DNA from 3 places in the Rhizobium sp. P2_G2 genome. Region 1 is predicted to be linked to each of the others. Evidence: predicted binding sites of a transcription regulator. Region 1 holds the regulator's gene; each other region holds the start of a gene.

Region 1 (3,276 bases):
CGGGACCGTCTTGTTCTCCGTTCAAGACCGCGATTGCCCACGCCCTGGAGACGCCGTTTTCTAAGCACCAGCGGGAAAAAGAGGTACCGCGAATGATAAAGGCGGCGCGCACCGTGGGATAATCAAATCGTTCAGCCACTTGCATTGCAAATCGCCCTGTGCACATTAGTCATGTGACAATATGTAAGTTACATTTTGTCACTAGTCAAACAGAAAAGTGACATTTTGTGCACCATGGATGTCGTCGGTATAATCGCGAGAGCAAAGCAGGCATTGAATCTCAAGCAGGATCAAGAGCTTGCCGACTATCTCGGGGTATCAAGAAGTACCATTGCGGCATGGAGGCGCCGGGCGTCAGTGCCAGCAAAATACCTATCCGAAATGCTCTCTGGAGGTACAGTTTCCCTAGACTGGTTGATGTCGGGCAGCGGAGAGCCCAAAACGGTCGGGCGACACGGTCTTACTGACAAACCCCTTGAGATTGACAAGGAAGATCTCTGGCTAGCATTGCTCGCAACGCGTCACGAGCTTGCAAACTCCAAGTCCGAACCCGACCGGAGGCTTGCTGGCGGGTTGACGGATGACCAACTAGCGACGATCCACATTTGGGTCGGTGAGTACGTAACTCGGATCAAGGCATCTCGGGACAAATGGCTGAAATCCGGTTTGATCAAGCCTCAGGACATCTACAAAGCACTGGTCACCGAGTATGCCGTAGGTGAATTCGATGCTCCGCCTCCGCCGTGGTGGGAGGACGAGCGTATTATCTAGGGTTGCTCAATCTGTTGCTCAATCGCCAGAATGCTCCGTTCACCAATTCCGCTAGTTGCTCAATAAACTAATTTAAAACAATGACTTAATATTTATCCTGGAATGAAGAATTTGGTGTTGCTCAATCTGGCGATTGGTAACACTATTTTTCCGCGAATTATCCTTTGAAAACAAAGGTGCGTTGCCATTTTCATTCCAGAATAGCTCTGACAGCCATTCCGAAATATCTTTCGCGCCTCCACGCGTTAACCATATTTAAAACCCTTGCGGAACATACATGGAACATATAGTGTTTGTTCGAGATTTGTTTCACGATTCCCAAGGGGACGTCCATGCTGACGAGAAAACAACAGGAACTTCTACTGTTCATCCATGAGCGGATGAAGGAGTCCGGCGTGCCCCCTTCGTTCGATGAGATGAAGGATGCGCTCGATTTGGCCTCGAAGTCCGGCATCCACCGGTTGATCACGGCATTGGAGGAGCGTGGTTTCATTCGCCGGCTTCCCAACCGTGCCCGGGCGCTCGAAGTCATCAAGCTGCCCGAGGCCTATTCGCCGAGCATCAAGCCGCCGCAGAAGGGTTTCAATCCAAGCGTCATCGAAGGCTCGCTCGGCAAGGTGCAGCCGGCGCCCGCGCCGAAGCCGGCAGCCAACGAGAACTCCGGTGAAGCGGTGGCAATCCCTGTTATGGGCCGCATCGCCGCCGGTGTGCCGATTTCGGCGATCCAGAACATCACCCACGATATTTCCGTCCCGGCCGGCATGCTCGGCAGCGGCGAACATTATGCGCTCGAGGTCAAAGGCGATTCGATGATCGAGGCCGGCATCCTCGATGGCGACACGGTGATCATCCGCAACGGCAGCACGGCGAGCCCGGGCGACATCGTCGTAGCGCTCGTCGACGACGAGGAAGCGACGCTCAAGCGCTTCCGCCGCAAAGGGGCTTCCATTGCGCTTGAGGCCGCGAATCCGGCTTACGAAACTCGCATCTTCGGGCCGGATCGCGTCAAGGTCCAGGGCAAGCTGGTCGGACTCATCCGCCGCTATCACTGACAAGCGGCGATCGGTTGACGCGCGGCGAGCAGCCTCGCCTGCGTCGGCTTAATATCATTTCTTCTTCTTTGATTCCTTGAGCGCTTTGTTGCGCGCCATGATCGCGATCGCATAGCCCTCCTTGTTGACCTGACGGGCGCGGCCGAAGCCGGCGGCGCCATCCGGAACATCCTCGGTGATCACGCTGCCGGAGGCGGTCAGCGCCCCTGCCCCGATCGTCACCGGTGCGACAAGTGCACTGTTCGAGCCGATGAATGCGTCGGCGCCGATCCGGGTTTCGAACTTGTTGAAGCCATCATAATTGCAGGTGATCGTGCCGGCGCCGATATTCGCCCGCGCGCCGATGATGGCATCGCCGATATAGCTCAGATGATTGACCTTGGCGCCCTCGCCGATCGCGGCATTCTTCACTTCGCAGAAATTGCCAACCTTGGCCTTTTCGCCCAGGTCTGCGCCAGGCCGCAGCCGTGCGTACGGACCAACGCTTGCGCCTGGCGCAATATGGGCGCCCTCGATATGCGAGAAGGCGTGGATGACGACGTCACTATCGACGGTGACGCCGGGACCGAACCAGACATTCGGTTCGATCACAGTGTCGCGGCCGATCCGCGTGTCATGCGACAGGAAGACGGTTTCCGGCGCGATCATCGTCACGCCCGAGAGCATCAACTGATGACGGCGCTTCTTCTGCCAGATCGCTTCGAGTTCGGCGAGTTCCGCCCGGTTGTTGCAGCCGGCAACCATGTCGCTCGGCGCTTCGACCGTCGCCGCCCTGCCGCCTTCGCGGTGGAGGATTTCGATGATGTCGGTGACGTAATACTCGCCCTTGACATTGTTATTGGTGATTTTCGTCAGCAGCGACAAAGCCTTGCGGCCATCGATCGCCATGATGCCGCTATTGCAGAAGGTGACCTTCCGCTCGGCCTCTGTCGCGTCCTTTTCCTCGCGGATGGCGACGAGCTCGCCGTCCTTGGTAAGCAGGCGTCCATAGCCCGTGGGTTTGTCGGTTTCGAAGCCGACGACCGCGACATCATAGCCGGCGCGCACTTTCTCCAGCGCTTCGATCAGCGGTGCGGGTTCGATCAGAGGCCCGTCGCCATAGGCGACCAGGATCTGATCGTAGTCCTTTTCGATTTCGCCGCGCGCCGCCAGCACAGCGTGGCCTGTGCCGAGCCGCTCGGCCTGTTCAAAGGCGCGGACCTCGATACCGGACCCGGACGCTGCGGCCACGACCGGCTCCGCATCGCGGCCAACGACCAGCGCGATGCAGTCAGCACCGCTGCGGCCGAGCGCCAGCATCACGTGCGAGATCATCGGCAGGTTGCCGATCGTGTGCAGCACCTTCGACTTGGCGGAGTTCATCCGCTTGCTCTCGCCTGCCGCCAGCACCACTGCCAGGACGCGATCGGCCATGTTGATTCTCCCGGGTTGTTTGCGACGGAATATCAGAGCG
Region 2 (9,566 bases), on a different contig from region 1:
CGAGCGTGGTCACGCGCGATCACCGTATCGGCCGCTGACGCGCCCTCGATGATCCTGCGGACGAGGCTCGACTGGTCGCCATCACGCCGCAGCCTGAACCAGGCCCAGGCGCCTTCCTGATAGCGTTCGATCAGCCGCGCCTCCGACAGGAGTTTCAGATGCCGCGAGATGCGCGGCTGCGACTGGCCGAGGATTTCAGTGAGATCGGTTACGGTAAGGTCGCCAGAGGACAGCAGGAGCAGGATGCGCAGGCGCGTCGGCTCAGCCGAAGCCTTGAGGATATCCACCAATGCATTGAGCGAAAAGCCTTGTACCGACACCATATGCCACCCAATCAAGATATAAAGATATCTTTATATGATTAAGGTGTATGGCGCAAGCAGAAAATCCGATGCCGTTTCGAAAACATCAGACGACGAGGGCCGGCATCTGCATGCCGGCCCTCAAAATATTGAATTTTCGATCTTTCGGAGCATTCTATCCGCGGCCGAGCGACGGCGGCGAGAAAGCCGCCACACACTGAGGTCAGCCTTCCAGCGACAGGCTGATTAGACGCGACCTAGCGGGTCAGCCGTTTATAGGTCACGCGCTTCGGATTGACGGAATCGGGGCCGAGGCGGCGGATCTTGTCCTTCTCGTAATCCTCGAAATTGCCCTCGAACCATTCGACATGGCTGTCGCCCTCGAAGGCGAGGATATGCGTGGCCAGCCGGTCGAGGAACATGCGATCGTGGCTGATGATGACCGCGCAGCCGGCGAAATTTTCCAGCGCGTCTTCCAGTGCCGCCAGCGTCTCGGTGTCGAGGTCGTTGGTCGGTTCGTCGAGCAGCACGACATTGCCGCCGGATTTCAGCATCTTGGCGAGGTGGACGCGGTTGCGTTGGCCGCCCGAGAGCGTGCCGACCTTCTGCTGCTGATCGCCGCCCTTGAAATTGAACGCGCCGCAATAGGCGCGCGAATTCATCTCATACTTGCCCAGCTTGATGATGTCGTTGCCGCCGGAAATCTCTTCCCATACCGTCTTGTTGCCGTTGAGCGCGTCACGGCTCTGGTCGACATAGGCGAGGTCGACGGAATCGCCGATGCGGATTTCGCCATTGTCGGGCGCCTCCTGGCCGGTGATCATACGGAAGAGCGTCGTCTTGCCGGCGCCATTCGGGCCGATGACGCCGACAATGCCGCCCGGCGGCAGGTTGAACGACAGGTTGTCGATCAGAACCTGGTCGCCATAAGCCTTGGACAGGTTTTCGAACTCGATCACCACATTGCCCAACCGCTCGCCGACCGGAATGATGATCTGCGCGTCGCCGGGCCGGCGATCGGCGGCTGCCTGGACCAGTTCGTCATAGGCGCGGATACGCGCCTTGGACTTGGCTTGCCGGGCTTTGGGGCTAGCCGAGATCCATTCCTGTTCACGCGACAGCGCCTTCTGGCGGGTCGCCTCCTCGCGGCCTTCCTGCTCCATGCGCTTGGACTTGGCGCCGAGATAGGCCGAATAATTGCCTTCGTAGGGAATGCCACGGCCGCGGTCGAGCTCGAGAATCCAGCCGGTGACATTGTCGAGGAAGTAGCGGTCGTGGGTGACCATCAGCACGGCGCCCGGATATTCGCGCAGATGCTTTTCCAGCCAGGCGATGGTTTCAGCGTCGAGATGGTTGGTCGGTTCGTCAAGCAACAGCAGACTGGGCTGGCGCAGCAGCAATTGGCAGAGCGCCACGCGGCGCTTCTCACCGCCGGAGAGATTGTCGATCGTGGCGTCGCCCGGCGGGCAACGCAGCGCTTCCATCGCCATCTCGACCTGCGAATCCAGGTCCCAGAGGTTCTGGCTGTCGATGATGTCCTGGAGTTTTGCCCCCTCGTCCGCCGTCTCGTCGGAATAGTTCATCATCAATTCGTTGTAGCGGTCGAGGATCGCCTTCTTCGAGGCGACCCCCTCCATGACATTGCCGAGCACGCTGAGCGACTCGTCGAGTTGCGGCTCCTGCGCCAGATAGCCGACCGTGGCGCCCTCGGCGACCCAGGCCTCGCCCGTCCATTCCTTGTCCATGCCGGCCATGATCCGCAGCACGGTCGACTTACCGGCGCCGTTGGGGCCGAGAATGCCGATCTTGGCATCGGGATAGAAAGAAAGGTGGATATTCTCCAGCACTTTCTTGGTGCCGTAGGCCTTGGTGAGCCCGGACATATGGTAGATGAATTGGCGCGCCATGCCGAAACCTCGATGAACGATCCTTGGAAGTTGTCGGCTATGTAGGGCAATTCGGATTGACGGGCAATGTTCAATCGGCCGAATCCAACAGGCGCGTTCATTGCTGCCCGACAGAGTCGACAATCCCCTCCACGCAGCCGAACTTGGTTGTCCCCGCCGTGGCGATCAGCGCTTTGAGATCATCGCCCTCGGTGCTTCCGAGCCCGATGGTGATGCCGGTAATGATCTCGCGGTCGCCGTCCTTGCGGCAGCGCATCTTGATCTTGTCGCCGGCGCCCGCCCCGAAGGCGGTCTCGAAAGCAGCCTTGATCTCGGCCTGCCTGAGTGTCTTGCCGATATTGTCGCCGAACAGTTGGCCGACAGCGGACTGGTTGACGGCCGCCAGCATTTTCAGCGAGCGCTCGTAATAGCGCGCCGCGACATCGCCGGAACACGTCCCGTGCTTGACCCATTCATGGCGCTCGAGCCCCGACACCATGCCCGGCATGGCCTTGGTGAGCTCCACCTTGAGACCCTCATCGAGCGCCAAGGCCGGCATGGCGAGCCACTTGTGCTGCTTGTCCTGATCCTTGAGGGCATCCGGCACGCCGCAATATGTCTGCCGCATGCGCCAAAGACCGTTCAGCGAGAATTGGCGCGCCGCAAGATCGCTGGCCGACTGGTCACGGCATTCGGCCATGTTGGATTTCCCCTCACAGAAAGCCGGCTGCCAGCCCAACCCAAGTATCATGACGGTCTTTCCCGTCGCCGCGGTGGCGGGCGAATTGTCGTCATCGGCCGGACTGTCGGGCATCTCCGCCGCAGAGAGCAGTGCCGGGAAGGCCAGGAAAACGGCACAGCAAAGCAATGGGAGCAGCCGAAGCGCTCCATTTATCATCCGTTGCATGGATAACTCCTCATAAAGAACAAAACATGAATATAAGAAGCACAATTCAGGAAAATTGCAACCCTGAATCTTATTGCGTTTAAAGATTCATCAAGCAATTTGCCACTTTATGTTCCGTCTTTTCTCGTTCATCACTAATCGCCATCGGGGCGCAATATCGGGACAGCCATGACCTACGAGACGCCGATTGAATTCGCGAGCCCGAGCGGGGCAAAACTATGCCTCCGGCACCAGGAGGCAGAGACAAACGGCAAGGCGACCGTGCTGATTTCGCATGGCCTTGTGGAACATTCCGGACGCTACCGCGCATTTGCCGGATTTCTTGCAGGGCGCGGCTATCACGTCTATGCCCACGACCATCGCGGCCATGGCAAGAGCACGGCTCTTGACGCCGAGCCTGGACGCTTCGCGCGAAAAGATGGCGCAAGGCGCGTCGTCGAGGACCTGCTCGCCGTCCGCGACTTTGCCGCCAGCCGGCATCCAGGCTTGCCGATCATCCTGTTCGGCCACTCCTTTGGCGGCAATGTCGCGCTGGCTGCGGCTGAAGCGCAACCCGCCAGCTTTCAGGGGCTTGCCGTCTGGAACACGAATGCCAATCCGGGCATGGCCGGAAAGGCCCTGGTGCTGCTGCTCAAGACCGAACGCTTCCTCAAGGGCTCGGATGTCCCCAGTTTCTACGGTATGCGCTTGACCTTCGATACCTGGGCGAAATCGCTTCCCGAGGCGCGCTCGGATTTCGACTGGCTGTCGCGTGACGCTCGCCAAGTGAAGGCCTATGTCGAGGATCCGCTCTGCGGCAGCCGGCCGTCGGTCTCCATGTGGCTCGACGTCTTGCAACTGGCGGGAGAAGCCGGTCATGTGGCCGCGCTGCGCCGATTGCCGAAGACCTTGCCAGTACATCTCGTCGGCGGCGGCAAGGATCCGGTGACAAAGGGTGGCGAGACGATGCGAAAACTCGCGAGGCAGTTGACGTCGCTTGGCATGAATGCGACGAACCTGACGATTTACGAAGACATGCGTCATGAAACGCTCAACGAGATCGGCCGCGAAGAGGCGATGAAAGCCTTCGCAGCCTGGGCCGACGGCGTTGTCATGAAAGTTTCACAGAATGAGGCAAATGGCTGACTCGACTCTCATTTCCCGTCCTCGCCTGCTGCCAAGCACCGGCGTCACGCTGATGTGCGCCTCGGTGCTGACGGCGCCATTGATCGATGTCTTCTCCAAGCTCGCCGTTGGCAGCGTGCCGGCCGGCGAGGTCTGTTTCGCACGCTTCCTCTTTCAGGCCCTTTTCATGCTGCCTTTCGCGCTGATGCGCGGCCGGCTGTTCAGCCGCTCGCTTTTCCAGGGCAGCCTGCATTTCCTGCGCGGCTTCCTCATCCTCGCCGGCATGACCGCCTATACCTATGCGCTGAGGACCATGCCGGTCGCCGATGCCATCGCCATCTTCTTCGTCGAACCTGCAATCCTGACGCTGATGAGCGGCATCCTCCTCAAGGAGCATATCAGCCGCAACAAGATCATCGCCTGCGCCACCGGCTTCGGTGGATCGCTGATGGTGATCCAGCCCTCATTCAGCCAGTTCGGCTGGGTGTCGCTGCTGCCGATGGCGACGGCCTTCACCGTCGCCTCCTTCCTGTTGCTGACGCGGATTTCGGCGCGCACGGAGGAGCCGTCGTCGATGCAGTTCCAGTCGAGCGTCTGGGGTCTGCTCGCCGCGAGCCTGCTGCTGGCGATCGGGCATCATGCCGAAATTCCCGTCTACGATCCGGTCTTGCCGGACCTGTCGACCGTGCTTTTCCTTGCCGGCGTCGGCCTTGCGGCGACGATATCCGGCATCCTATCGGTCTATGCCTACCGCGCCATGGCCGCCTCCGTGCTGGCGCCGCTGCAATATCTGGAAATCGTCACCGCCTGCATCGTCGCCTATTTCGTCTTCGGCGACTTCCCAGATGCGCTGAAATGGGCGGGCATCGTCATCATCATCGGCTCCGGCCTGTTCATCATCTGGCGCGAAGACAGGCCGGAAGCGGAGAACAGCGCGGCATAATCCGGATTTTGCCGGCTGGCCGCTTGCCAGCTGCGACATTCTGACGCTATCTGCAGCTATCTCCATCAGCGACAGGTCTGACCATGCTTTCCGGCATCTTCACCCTAGACAACCTTTTCACCATCGACAGCCTCATCACCTTCCTCATCCTGACAGCGCTGGAAACCGTGCTTGGTTTCGACAACCTGCTCTACATTTCGCTGGAATCGAAAAAGGTCGATCCGGCAAAGGAATCCTCGGTGCGGCGCACCGGCATCCTGCTCGCCATCGGCCTGCGCATCCTGCTGCTCTTCGTCGTGTTGCAGCTGATCGCCGCCTTCCAGACGCCAATCTGGCAGGTGCATTCGGTGATCTTCGGCGCCTCGATCACCGGCCATTCGCTGATCGTGCTGTTCGGCGGCATCTTCCTGATCTACACCGCGATCAAGGAAATCTGGCACATGATCGGCAGGCACGACCTCGAACATGGAATCGATACGGCACCGCGCCGCACGGTGGCCGCCGCGCTCATCTGGATTCTCATCATGAACGTGGTTTTCTCTTTCGATACAGTGCTTTCCGCGGTGGCATTGACGAAGAATTTCATCGTCATGAGTGCGGCGATCATCGTATCCGGTGCGCTGATGGTCATCCTCGCCGACCATGTGGCCAATTTCCTCAAGCGGAACCGCATGTACGAAGTGCTCGGCCTCTTCGTGCTGCTGCTGGTCGGCTATATGCTGCTGTCGGAAGGCGGCCATCTTGCCGAACTCTCCTTCTTCGGCTTCCCGGTCGAGCCGATGGCGAAATCGACCTTCTATTTCGTGCTGGCCACCTTGCTGATTGTCGAAATCATCCAGAGCCGCTATCAAAAACGGATTCTGGAGGAGCAGTCGCGGGACGAGCACTGAGCCGTTCCGCCAAGGAGAGAGTGAGCCGAATGTCGAAAAGAACCGGCGGGCAGCTGATCGTCGATGCCCTCGTCGCCAATGGCGTCAACCGCGTCTCCTGCGTGCCCGGCGAGAGCTTTCTCGCCGTGCTCGATGCGTTTTATGACACGGACATCGAGGTCATGGTCTGCCGGCAGGAAGGCGGCGCGGCGATGATGGCCGATTGCTGGGGCCGGCTATCCGGCCAGCCCGGCGTCTGCTTCGTCACGCGCGGCCCCGGCGCCACCAATGCCTCGGCCGGACTGCATATCGCCAGGCAGGATTCGGTGCCGATGATCCTGTTCATCGGCCAGGTGCAACGCGATGCGCGCGAGCGCGAAGCCTTCCAGGAGGTCGAGTTCCGCCGCGCCTTCACCGAATTCGCCAAATGGGTGGCCGATATCGACGATGCCGCCCGGATTCCGGAATTCGTCACCCGCGCCTTCGCTGTCGCCACATCCGGCCGTCCCGGCCCGGTCGTGCTGGCGCTGCCCGAAGACATGCTCCGGGACCTGGTCGACGCGCCCGAACCAATGCCCTATATGCCGGTTGACACCCATCCGGGGCCAAAGCAGATTGCCGGGCTCGGTCGCCTGCTCGCCCAGGCGGAACGGCCGTTGGTCATCCTCGGCGGCACCCGCTGGACGGAGACCGCGGTGCGCGACTTCACTGCCTTCGCCGAGCGCTGGTCATTGCCGGTCACAGTCTCCTTCCGCCGGCAGATGCTGTTCGACCACCTGCATCCGAACTATGCCGGCGATGTCGGCATCGGCATCAATCCGGCGCTGGCCGAGGAAGTCAAAAATGCCGATCTCCTGGTCCTGCTCGGCGGCCGGCTGTCGGAAATGCCCTCCTCCGGCTACACGCTGATCGACGTGCCCTATCCCAGACAGGCGCTGGTGCATATCCATCCCGATAGTTCCGAGCTCGGCCGCGTCTATCGCCCGGATCTGGCGATCAATGCCGATCCCACAAGTTTTGTCGCCGCCCTCGCCAACCTTTCGCCTGCGAGCGAACCCGATTGGAAGGAACGCACCGAGGCCCTCCACGAAGCCTATCTCAAATGGTCGACGCCGCCGGCGACCGGTCCGGGCGATGTCGCCATGGGGCCGATCATGGCCTGGCTCGAGGAAAACCTGCCGACCGACGCGATCATGACCAACGGCGCCGGCAATTACGCCACCTGGTTGCACCGCTTCCACCGCTTCCGCACCTTCGCCACCCAGGCCGCACCCGCTTCGGGCTCGATGGGCTACGGCCTACCCGCGGCCGTGGCGGCCAAGGCGATGTTTCCGGAGCGCGAAGTGGTCTGCTTTGCTGGCGATGGCTGCTTCCTGATGCACGGCCAGGAATTCGCCACCGCGGTCCGTTATAACCTGCCGATCATCGTCCTCGTCATCAACAACGGCATTTACGGCACGATCCGCATGCACCAGGAACGTGACTATCCGGACCGTATCAGCGGCACTGGCCTCACAAATCCGGATTTCGCCGCTTACGCCCAGGCGTTCGGCGGTCATGGCGAAACGGTGGAGAACACCGCAGCTTTCGCCGACGCGTTTTTGCGCGCCCGGGGAAGCGGCAGGCCCGCGATCATCGAGATCAAACTCGATGCTGAGGCGATCACGCCGAGCCGCACGCTGAGCCAGATCAAGGGCACCGGCAAGCGATAGGCGGCAGGCACCTGCCGGATGGCAATTCGGCATCTACGATGTCGATCGTGCGGTTGCGTTGGCGACAGCGCTTCATAAATAATACCGGTCACGCTCGTTTCGTTGGAGATTACCGCATGCAGGCGACATCCGAGACCAAGTTTGAATATTCCGCCAACAATCAGCTTTACCGCGGTCTGCTGATCAAGCCCGTCGATGGACAGACAAAGGCAGGCGTGGTGCTGCTGCCGGATTGGCGCGGCCAAAGCCCGCTCGCCCGCGACCATGCGGACCATCTTATCGCACTGGGCTGCCATGTCGTCATTGCCGATCTCTATGGCGATGGTTTCAGCCCGGACAATCCCGATCAGGTCGGGCCGATGGTGAAGCGGTTGATCGACCATCGCGACCAGGGCGTCGCCGCTTTGGGGGCATGCGTCGAGAATCTGAGGCAGGCGCTTCCCCAGGGCATGCCGATCGTCTGCCTCGGCTATAGCGCCGGCGGCATGGTTGCCCTGGACTATGGTCGTAGCGGCGCCGATATTGCCGGGATCATTGTCTGCTCCGCCTTGTTGAAGACGGCAGCGGCCGGCATGGGAACAAAGATCGCCGCACCGGTGCTGATTCTGCTGGGCACACAGGACCAGGTCTCGCCGATGGAGGTGATCGATGCGGTCATCGCGGAAATGGATCAGGCCGGCAACGATGTCCGCTTGGAACTCTACAGCCAGACGCATCACGCCTTCGACAATCCGGATGTCGGCACCGATCCGAACGCCCGCCTGGTCTATTCGCCGCTTTCGGCGCGTCGTGCCAGAACCTCGATCGCTGCCTTCATGACCGAAGTTACCGAACGGCCCTGACCGCCGACCCGGAACCCGGCTCCAGAAGGGCGCCTCAGTGGATTACGAATCCTCTTCCTCGAGGACGCCGCCTGGATCCGGTATCTTGCCAGCGGCGAGCCATTTGACCGCCTGGTCCCTCGCCTTCAGATAGGCGGGCGCAAGCGACATTGACACCGTTTTCTTGTTGAGGTCGTAGATCGCCTGCCGTTCGATATCGCTCAAATGCTTGTTGTTGGAGGTCGGGTTGAAGGCCGGCCCGTGATATCCTTCCATCCATTCCTTATAGCGCTGCATCTGCATCTGGCGGCCGACGAAGCGGAGCGGCGAGAGCAGCGAATCAGCCGTGCCGGTGATGCCGGCCTCGACAAAATCGACGTGGACGTGATCGTCATGAAGATCCCGCACCCCGGCGGCGCTCGTGGTTTTTTCAATCCCGCCGCCATCGGCGCTCCAGATCGTCCCGTCATAAATGACATGACCCGTGCTGGGCGACTGGCCCGGGTCCTTGAACATAGCGTAAAGAAACTTGCCAAGCGTCTTTTCCGGCGGGTTTCTGACGTCGAGATAGATGTCGATGGCGCGGCCGCTGGCATGCATCGACTTCACCCCCGGCTTGCCGCGGATATCGCGGTCGACAAATCCGCCCATCTTGAAAATGATGTAGGGAAATTCGTCTGCCAGAGTTTTCATCAGAGAAACCACGAAAGGCTTGCTGCCATCGCTTTGTATCAGCATTCCGCTCCAGTGTTTCATCGCTGCCTCCGTTCCTGAACCGGTATCCGCGGCGGCTGGCCGCATCTCTGGTCCCCAAGTTAACAATGCACATTCGGTGGATGGAATATGTTCTCTACGGAACAGCCCTGCTTCGTATTCGCCGATAATTTGATAATATTAGCAAAGCGCTAGACAAGCCCTGTTAGCGGACGCGGAGGACAGGCCCATGAAGATGCTGATATTGCGTGGAAAAGCCGGAGATTACCCGACGCCCGACGGAAAGCCCAAATATTGGCAGAAGGGCG
Region 3 (9,566 bases), on a different contig from region 1:
CGGCGACCAAGGAAGAGCTGATCGGCCTCTACGAGCATATCGAAGAGGCGCTCGATGCGCGCGGTTATTTCCGGCCGGACCACAAAAAGCCGAAAATGATCGACAACCTGCGCGCTGTTTTCTCCCGTCGCGCCTTCACCTCGCCCGAGATCAAGGTGGTGCGCGGTGTCATTTCCTCCCTCGACCGGTTCTCGCGCAAGCGTCCGCGCGGCGCCGGCAATCCGGATGAGTTCGAGCATGACGACGAATAGCGCAAAGCCCGTTCTGGTGTTCGATTCCGGCATTGGCGGCCTGACCGTGCTGCGCGAACTGCGCGTGCTGATGCCGGAACGGAATTTCGTCTATATCGCCGACGATGCCGGTTTCCCCTATGGCAACTGGGCGGAGCCGGAATTGCGCCAGCGGCTGCTCGCAATCTTCGATGGCTTTTTGCGCGACTATCAGCCCGAAGTGTCGGTCATTGCCTGCAACACTGCCTTCACGTTGGCCGGCGCAGACCTGCGCGCCGCTTTTCCCAACCATACCTTCGTCGGCACGGTGCCGGCGATCAAGCCCGCCGCGGAGCGCACCCGCTCGGGCCTGATCTCGGTGCTGGCGACACCCGGCACGGTCAAGCGCGCCTATACCCGCGATCTCATCCAGTCCTTCGCCAGCCAGTGCCATGTGCGGCTGGTCGGCTCGGAAAACCTGGCACGCATGGCGGAAGCCTATATCCGCGGCGAGAGCGTTGCCGACGCCGACGTGGCGGCGGAAATCAACCAGTGCTTCCATGAAGAGGACGGTCGCAAGACCGATATCGTGGTGCTGGCCTGCACGCACTATCCTTTCATGGGCAACGTCTTCCGGCGACTTGCACCCTGGCCGGTCGACTGGATCGACCCGGCCGAAGCGATCGCGCGCCAGGCACGCCGGCTGGTGCCGGCGCTCGATGGCCTGGAGGCAGCAGCCCATGCCGATCGCGCCGTGCTCACCTCCGGCAGGCCGGATTTTTCCACGCGCCGGCTGATGCAGGGGTTTGGATTGAGCGTCTAGGATTTCAGTGGCGAGCGCGGAACACAGCCATTAATCCCGCCAGCTCTGATGCGAGCGCCTTGACTGCGAACGGCCCTGCTGCCGCCTTCGGCAGTCCATCATCGCTTCCACCGTGGAAGCGGCAAAAAAATTCGGCGGCGTTGACAATTGTCAAAGGTTGTTCGCAGGCGCGGGCGTAGGCTTCGATGCCAGCGAAATCCGCAACCTGATTCCGAGCCCCGCCGATGGATATCCAACTCACCGATCCGCCTTTCTCTCCCAAACTCTGGACGGTCCTGCACGAGGGCTACACGCTCGACAAGGCCAAGGCCGACATCATTGCCGGATTGACCGTGGCGATCGTCGCGCTGCCACTGTCCATGGCCATCGCCATCGCTTCCGGCGTGACGCCTGCAATGGGCCTCTACACCTCCGCCGTCGGCGGCTTCCTCGTCTCTGCCTTTTCCGGCAGCCGGCACCAGATCGGCGGTCCCGCCGGCGCCTTCATCGTGCTGGTCGCCGCGACCGTAGCCCGCCACGGCGTCGATGGACTGATCCTCGCCACCGCGCTGTCAGGCCTGTTCATGGCGCTTGCCGGCTGGTTGAAGCTCGGCTCCTATATCAAATATATCCCCTATCCGGTGACGGTCGGCTTTACCGCTGGCATTGCCGTCATCATCTTCTCCAGCCAGATCAGCCAGTTGCTCGGGCTGACGCTGGCCAAGGAACCGGGCAACCTGATCCCGAAGCTGGCTGCGCTCTTCGATGCGCGCGCGACGCTCAATCCGTCGGCCTGCCTGCTGGCTGCTGTGACCATATTCATCGTCTTTGCCGTGAGGGCCTTGCGACCGCACTGGCCGAACCTGTTGATTGCCGTCGGTGTTGCCAGCCTGCTCGGCTGGGGGCTGCATCTGCCGGTCGAAACGATCGGCACCAAGTTCGGCGGCATACCGAACACCCTGCCGCTGCCCCACCTGCCGAATCTCTCGCCCGACAAGGTGCTGGCCGTGTTGCCGGATGCGCTGGCCTTCGCGCTGCTCGGGGCGATCGAGTCGCTGTTGTCCGCCGTCGTTGCCGACGGCATGACCGGCCGGCGTCACCGCTCCAATGTCGAACTCGTCGGCCAGGGCATCGCCAATGTCGGCTCGGCGCTGTTCGGCGGCATCTGTGTCACCGGCACAATCGCCCGCACGGCGACAAATGTGCGCGCCGGCGCCGCCACCCCCATATCGGGCATGGTGCATGCGCTGTTCGTGGTGCTGTTCATGGCTTTCCTCGCACCGCTCGCCAGCTATATCCCACTCGCGGCCCTTGCCGGTGTGCTCGCCTCAGTCACATGGAACATGGTCGAAAAGCCGGCGATCGCCGCCCTGCTGCGCTCGTCGCGCGGTGATGCGCTGGTGCTGATCGTCACTTTCGGGATCGTGGTTTTCCGCGACCTGACCGAAGGCATCCTCGCCGGCTTCCTGCTTGGCGCGGTGCTGTTCATCGACCGGATGGGCCGAACGATCAAAGTCAGCGCCGCGGCGCGCGTCGCCTTCGGCAATGGCGAGACGGAAGAGCATCCCCTGCCCTATAGCGATCCGGATATCGTCGCCTATCACATCAATGGCGTGTTCTTCTTCGGCGCTGCATCGACAGTGGGCAGCGTGCTCGACCGCATCGCCGACACCGCCAAGGTGTTCATCCTCGACTGCTCGGCAGTGCCGTTCATCGATTCGACCGCGGCCAATGTGATCGAGGGCACGGCGCGCAAGGCGGCTCGGCGAGGCATGCGCTTCGTGATCTCAGGTGCAAGCGCCGATGCGCGCGCGATGCTGCAGGCGCACAAGCTCAATGAACCGCATGTGCATTTCTTCGACACGATCGACGAGGCGATTGCCGCTTCGAAAGCGTCAATAGCGTCCGGGGCGGCTGCGCACTGAGAGGCGGCTGACGCGGTTCTTACTAAGACTGAGGCGGCTTTCCTCGCCGCCTTCGACGATCTTCTCCAGCCGCATGGCCATTCTGAAGCAACTCACCCGGTTGCGGCCGCCATTCTTGGCGAGGTAGAGCGCGTTGTCGGCGCCCGCCATCAGATGGTCGAAATCGGGGCCGGCCTCCTCGACGCCAGCAACGCCGATGCTGGTGGTGACCTTCAGCACATTGCCGTTGAAACGAATGTCCAGCGCTTCCACGGCGGCGCGCAGGTCTTCGAGGAATTCGACAGCGTCGGCCTCCGAACAATCCGGCAGGAACAGGCCGAATTCCTCACCACCCAGACGGCCGAAGATCATGCCAGGCTGCAGCCTGCGCGACACATGCGCGGCAAAGGATTGCAGCACCTTGTCGCCCGCCATGTGACCATAGCTGTCGTTGATGCTTTTGAAGAAATCGAGATCCAAGACTGCCATGAAGGCCGATTTCGGCCGGCGGGCCAAGGCGGCGCGCGTCTCGGACACGAAAAACCGGCGGCTCGATACCAGGGTCAGGCTGTCGATCTCGGCCGCAAGCCGGTAACGCCGCTCCGTCCGCTCGCGGATGAGTGATACGAAGACAAAGGAAATCAGCATGCCATGCACGAAAGCTTCAAGCGTCGTGATTGCGAACCATGTCGACGGCTGGCCGGGAACGATGTCCGAGACCGGATAGAAAATGCTAAGCGGAATCCGCAGCAGGTAAAAAATGCCGTGACTGGCGTAGAACAGACAGGCCGCCATTGCGGAGGGAAGGCGCTCCTCCTTCCACACCGCCATGGTGTCGCGAACGACGAAGACACAATAGAAGGGGATGATCAGCGAACTGACGATGATGCGGTTGTTGACATCGGAGCGGATCGACTCGAAGCCGAAATTGCAAATGAACCAGACAATGGCGCCCAGCAAAATGACCGGCAGCCCCATCCTCACGCCGCGGAATGACGCGAACCCTGCCGAAATCAACGCATAGGCGAGGAAGACCAGACCATTGCCCAGCCCGATCGCCAGCCACCAGGGCGCAATGCCGCGCAAAGCCAGGATCAGCGAGGCCAGCGTCCCTACCCACATGCTGGCACACCACCATGCGATTGCTTGCTCGCGCTTCTCGAAAATCCAGATGAATGTCAGCGCCATCGCAACGACCAGCGTCATCAGCGCCGTGCAGATCATGATGGTCGAAATATTCAGAACGACAGCCAACGCAGCTTCTCCGATCTAGAGCGTGCACTCGGAGAAGTCGTAGGCTTCAATATTTAAAAAAGGCGAAACCCGGTGTGCCGGAATGGGATATCCCGGCACTTTTTATAGATTGCCAGATCAACCGAGAGCGGCTGCGACTGCATCCAGCGCGTTTTCGGCCTGACTGCCATCCGGGCCGCCGGCCTGCGCCATGTCGGGGCGGCCGCCGCCGCCCTTGCCGCCAAGCGCCTGCGAGGCGATGCGTACAAGATCAACGGCGCTGAAGCGCGGTGTCAGATCGTCGGTGACGGCCACCACAGCGCTCGCCTTGCCACCATCGGAAACGCCGATGAAAGCGACGACGCCGGATCCTGCCGTCTTCTTGCCTTCGTCGGCGAGGCTCTTCAGGTCTTTCGGCTCGACACCGGTAACCACGCGGCCGAGGAATTTCACGCCGTTGATGTCGCGCAATCCGTCACCGCCACCGGAGCCGCCACCAAGGGCGAGTTTCTTCTTGGCGTCGGCCAGGTCGCGCTCCAGCTTGCGCCGCTCCTCCATCAGCCCCTCGACACGAGTCAGCACGTCGTCCGGCTGCACCTTGAGGATTGCCGCAAGCGACTTGATGCGCTCGTCCTGGGTTGACAGATAATCGCGCGCCGCCTCGCCGGTCAGCGCTTCGATGCGGCGCACGCCGGCACCGACCGCGCTGTCGCTGAGGATGCGGATCAGGCCGATATCGCCGGTCTCGCGCACATGCGTGCCGCCGCAAAGCTCCACCGAATAGGGCTTGCCGGCCTTGTCGCCATGCCTGGCCGTGCCCATCGACACGACGCGGACCTCGTCGCCATATTTCTCGCCGAACAGCGCCATCGCGCCCTCGGCGATCGCATCATCGACGCTCATCAGCCGCGTCGTCACCGGTGCGTTCTGGACGACGATCTCATTGGCAAGCTGCTCGACCACTTTCATTTCTTCGGCCGAGATCGGCTTGGGATGCGAGACGTCGAAACGCAGCCGCTCCGGCGCCACCAAGGAACCCTTCTGCGCCACGTGCGTGCCTAGGATTTCGCGCAGCGCCTCGTGGATCAGGTGGGTGGCCGAATGGTTGGAGCGCAGCCGCCCGCGACGGGAATGATCGACTTCCAGCACGATCGCATCGCCCGGCTTGAGCACGCCTTCGGAAACTTCGGCGAAATGCACGAACAGGCCATCACCCTTTTTCAGCGTGTCGGTGATAACAGCGCGGCCACCCTCGAAAGTGATCAGGCCGTTATCGCCCATTTGACCGCCGGATTCGCCGTAGAACGGCGTCTGGTTGACGACCAACTGCACCTTCTCACCCGCCGAAGCCTGCGGCAGTGACTTGCCGTCACGCACGAGCGCACACACCACGCCTTCGGCACGCTCGGTGTCGTAGCCGAGGAATTCGGTGGCACCATGGGCTTCCCTGAGCTCGAACCAGATCGTCTCGGTCGCTGCCTCGCCGGAACCCGCCCAATTGGCGCGGGCCTCGGCTTTCTGGCGCTGCATCGCCTTGGCGAAGGCCTCCGTGTCGACGCCGATGCCCTTCTGGCGCAGCGCATCCTGCGTCAGGTCGAGCGGGAAACCATAGGTGTCATAGAGCTTGAAGGCCGTCTCGCCGTCGAGTTCCGAGCCTTCGCTCAGGCCACTGACGGCTGCGTTCAAAAGGCCCAGGCCACGTTCCAGTGTCGTGCGGAAGCGCTTCTCCTCGAGCTTCAACGTCTCGGTGATCAGCGCTTCGGCGCGCATAAGTTCGGGATAGGCAGCGCCCATCTGGCCGACCAGCGCCGGAACCAGCTTCCAGATCAAGGGTTCGCGGGCACCCAGGAGTTCGGCATGGCGCATGGCGCGGCGCATGATACGACGCAGCACATAGCCGCGGCCTTCATTGGAAGGCAGCACACCGTCGGCGATAAGGAAAGCCGACGAACGCAGATGGTCGGCGATGACACGGTGGCTGGCACGGCGCTCACCCTCGGCATCGGTGCCGGTGGCCTCCATCGAGGCGGCGATCAGGGCGCGGAACAGGTCGGTGTCGTAATTGTCATGCTTGCCCTGGAGCAGCGCCGAGATGCGCTCCAGGCCCATGCCGGTGTCGATCGACGGCCGCGGCAGGTTGATCCGCTCTTCCTTGGTGACCTGCTCATATTGCATGAACACCAGGTTCCAGATCTCGATGAAGCGGTCGCCGTCCTCGTCGGCCGAACCGGGAGGACCGCCCCAGATATGGTCGCCATGGTCATAGAAAATTTCAGAACACGGGCCGCAGGGGCCGGTATCGCCCATGGCCCAGAAATTGTCGCTGGTCGGGATACGGATGATGCGGCTTTCCGGCAGGCCGGCAATCTTGCGCCAGAGATCGAAGGCCTGATCATCGGTATGGTAGACGGTGACCATCAACCGGTTGCGGTCGATGCCATATTCCTTAGTGATCAGGTTCCAGGCGAGCTCAATGGCGCGTTCCTTGAAATAGTCGCCGAAGGAGAAATTGCCAAGCATTTCGAAGAAGGTGTGGTGACGCGCGGTATAGCCGACATTGTCGAGGTCGTTGTGCTTGCCGCCGGCGCGAACGCATTTCTGCGCCGTCGACGCCGTGGAATAGGGACGAGACTCCAGGCCGGTGAAGACATTCTTGAATTGCACCATGCCGGCATTGGTGAACATCAGCGTCGGGTCGTTGCGCGGCACGAGCGGCGACGAGGCGACGATCTCATGTCCGTTCTTGCGGAAATAGTCCAGAAACGCAGACCGGATCTCGTTGACGCCACTCATCGTATGCCCTTCATCCCTCAGAAAATGACCGGTTTGCCCGGATTTTAGCCAAGCGCTTGTATCGCCCGCCCCTGCCGATGTCCAGAAAAACAAAGCCCGGCGCCTGCAATCCGCAAGGCGCCGGGCCGGATCGGAAAATCCGACGATATCTACGGATCAGGCTTCCAGCGCCTCGTCGTCGTCACCCGCCTCGGGACCACCATTCTGCAGGAAGCGGTCGGCGATCAGGCCGGCATTCTGGCGTAGCGACAATTCGATTTCGCGGGCGAGATCCGGATTGTCGCGCAGGAAAAGTTTTGCGTTCTCGCGGCCCTGGCCGAGGCGCTGGCTGTTGTAGGAGAACCAGGCGCCGGATTTTTCAACGATGCCGGCTTTGACGCCGAGGTCGACCAGTTCGCCGGTCTTGGAAACGCCTTCACCATACATGATGTCGAATTCGACCTGCTTGAAGGGCGGCGCCATCTTGTTCTTGACGACCTTCACGCGGGTCTGGTTGCCGACCACTTCATCGCGCTCCTTGACCGAACCGATGCGGCGAATGTCGAGACGAACGGAGGCATAGAATTTCAGCGCGTTGCCGCCGGTGGTGGTTTCCGGCGACCCGAACATGACACCGATCTTCATGCGGATCTGGTTGATGAAGATCACCATGCAGTTCGACTTCGAGATCGAGGCCGTGAGCTTGCGCAATGCCTGGCTCATCAGGCGGGCCTGCAAGCCCGGAAGGCTGTCGCCCATCTCGCCTTCGATTTCAGCCCGTGGCGTCAGCGCCGCTACCGAGTCGATGACCAGCACGTCGATAGCGCCGGAGCGGACCAGCGTATCGGTGATTTCAAGCGCCTGCTCGCCGGTATCCGGCTGCGAGATCAGCAGGTTTTCAAGATCGACGCCGAGCTTGCGCGCATAGACCGGATCAAGCGCATGTTCAGCGTCGACAAAGGCACAGATGCCGCCCTTTTTCTGGGCTTCGGCAACGGTCTGCAGCGCCAGCGTGGTCTTGCCCGAGCTTTCCGGCCCGAAAATCTCGATGATGCGGCCCTTTGGCAGGCCACCGACGCCAAGCGCGATATCGAGACCAAGCGAGCCGGTGGGAACGGTCTCGATCTCGACGACATTCTCGTTCGAACCGAGCCGCATGATCGAACCCTTGCCGAACGCGCGTTCGATCTGGGAAAGTGCCGCATCCAGGGCTTTGCTCTTGTCCACCGCTTTTTCCTCAACGAGTCGCAACGTGTTCTGGGCCATTCGATCCACCTTTAAGTTATCCGCGCCATTGAAGCAATCTGTTCTGCTGGAGTTATTCGTACCCTATTTGTTCTCATTCTGCAAGTGGCGCGCAACCAATTGATCCGGAATATTTTTTCGACTTTCGTTCTATTTTTGTTTTCGTGTTTGTTTCCAAAGGCTTCGAGCGCTCGCGGCTTGCTTCTCATGCCGGAAAGCCGTTAAGGTGAGTCGATTGTAACAAGGCCTTCCGCATGACCTCCATCCTCGTCCTGGGCGGCGCCCATATCGACCGGCGCGGCCGGATCTCCGGCGATACCGCCCCCGGCGCCTCCAATCCCGGAGCATGGAAGGAGGAGGCCGGCGGTGGCGGCTTCAATGCCGCCCGCAATCTCGCCCGGCTCGGACATAGGGTGACGTTGATTTCGCCGCGCGGCGGCGATGCGGAGGGTGAAGCCGTCAGTATCGCGGCAGAGGCTGCGGGCGTCATCGATCGACCGTTCACCTTCCTCGATCGGCGGACGCCGACCTATACCGCCATCTTGGAGCGCGACGGCAATCTGGTGATCGCGCTGGCGGACATGGAGCTTTACCGGCTCTTCGTGCCGCGCCGGCTGCAGGTGCGGCAGGTGCGAGACCAGATCGATGCCGCCGATTTTCTGCTGACCGATGCCAATCTGCCGGCAGAGACCCTCGCCACGGTTGGACGAGCGGCCAGGGAGCACGGCAAGCCGCTGGCCGGCATCGGTATTTCGCCGCCGAAAGTGGTGCGCTATGCTGGCCTGCTCGGTCTGTTTGACTATCTGTTCATCAACGAGGCGGAGGCGCGGGCGCTGACGGGGGAAGAGGTCGGCGATTTCCGCCGCTGGCCGGCCATCCTGCGCAAGGCGGGGCTCAAGGCGGGCGTGATCACCCGCGGCCAGCGCGAAGTGATCGCCTGGCAGGGCGAACAGGCCGCGACGCTGCTGCCGCCGACGCTGGAGGCGATCGGCGACGTGACCGGGGCCGGCGATGGTTTTGCCGCAGGCTTCCTGCACGCCGTGTTCGAGGGCCGGCCGCTTGGAGATGCTGTTTCGATGGGGGCTGCGTCGGCGCGACTGGCGCTCGCCAGCGAAATGGCGGTGGCCGAGACGTTAAGCCGCGAACTCTTGATGGACACGCTCGCCCTTGTGCCGACGGCGGAAATAGTGTTGTAAGCCGTCATCCAACGACCAGCCCAGGACGCCGCCATGAACAGCCACGCCACGCCGAATTTCCCGGTTTCCTATTCCACCGAAGTGGCTGAGGCGAAGGCTGCAGGCGAGGCGATCGTGGCGCTGGAATCGACGATCATCACCCATGGCATGCCCTATCCCGGCAATCTCCAGATGGCACGCAGCGTCGAAAGCATCATCCGGGCCG

The links. Region 1 encodes LexA, which represses DNA repair genes until DNA is damaged. Its sites were predicted from a motif close to TGTTCNNNNTGTGTTCNG; they were not measured.
Region 2: a site for LexA is predicted at 3,111-3,128, ahead of AC1D06_RS36070 (ribonuclease T2 family protein). Genes of this name have one in related genera too.
Region 3: a site for LexA is predicted at 8,312-8,329, ahead of recA (recombinase RecA). Genes of this name have one in related genera too.

Annotation. Positions count from the first base shown of each region.
Region 1 covers NZ_JBFUFF010000062.1:38,304-41,579, reverse strand. Annotated here, with positions in the region: gene AC1D06_RS29380 (helix-turn-helix domain-containing protein) at 235-771, shown strand; gene lexA (transcriptional repressor LexA) at 1,104-1,823, shown strand; gene glmU (bifunctional UDP-N-acetylglucosamine diphosphorylase/glucosamine-1-phosphate N-acetyltransferase GlmU) at 1,878-3,236, opposite strand.
Region 2 covers NZ_JBFUFF010000107.1:4,781-14,346, forward strand. Annotated here, with positions in the region: gene AC1D06_RS36060 (ArsR/SmtB family transcription factor) at 1-323, opposite strand, end outside; gene ettA (energy-dependent translational throttle protein EttA) at 560-2,209, opposite strand; gene AC1D06_RS36070 (ribonuclease T2 family protein) at 2,307-3,095, opposite strand; gene AC1D06_RS36075 (alpha/beta fold hydrolase) at 3,264-4,220, shown strand; gene AC1D06_RS36080 (DMT family transporter) at 4,213-5,142, shown strand; gene AC1D06_RS36085 (TerC family protein) at 5,226-6,032, shown strand; gene AC1D06_RS36090 (thiamine pyrophosphate-binding protein) at 6,062-7,723, shown strand; gene AC1D06_RS36095 (dienelactone hydrolase family protein) at 7,840-8,565, shown strand; gene AC1D06_RS36100 (VldE C-terminal domain-containing protein) at 8,608-9,345, opposite strand; gene AC1D06_RS36105 (hypothetical protein) at 9,488-9,566, shown strand, end outside.
Region 3 covers NZ_JBFUFF010000021.1:39,949-49,514, forward strand. Annotated here, with positions in the region: gene AC1D06_RS17130 (RNA methyltransferase) at 1-251, shown strand, start outside; gene murI (glutamate racemase) at 238-1,032, shown strand; gene AC1D06_RS17140 (hypothetical protein) at 1,037-1,273, opposite strand; gene AC1D06_RS17145 (SulP family inorganic anion transporter) at 1,257-2,936, shown strand; gene AC1D06_RS17150 (GGDEF domain-containing protein) at 2,907-4,169, opposite strand; gene alaS (alanine--tRNA ligase) at 4,287-6,941, opposite strand; gene recA (recombinase RecA) at 7,098-8,186, opposite strand; gene AC1D06_RS17165 (carbohydrate kinase family protein) at 8,420-9,361, shown strand; gene AC1D06_RS17170 (pseudouridine-5'-phosphate glycosidase) at 9,395-9,566, shown strand, end outside.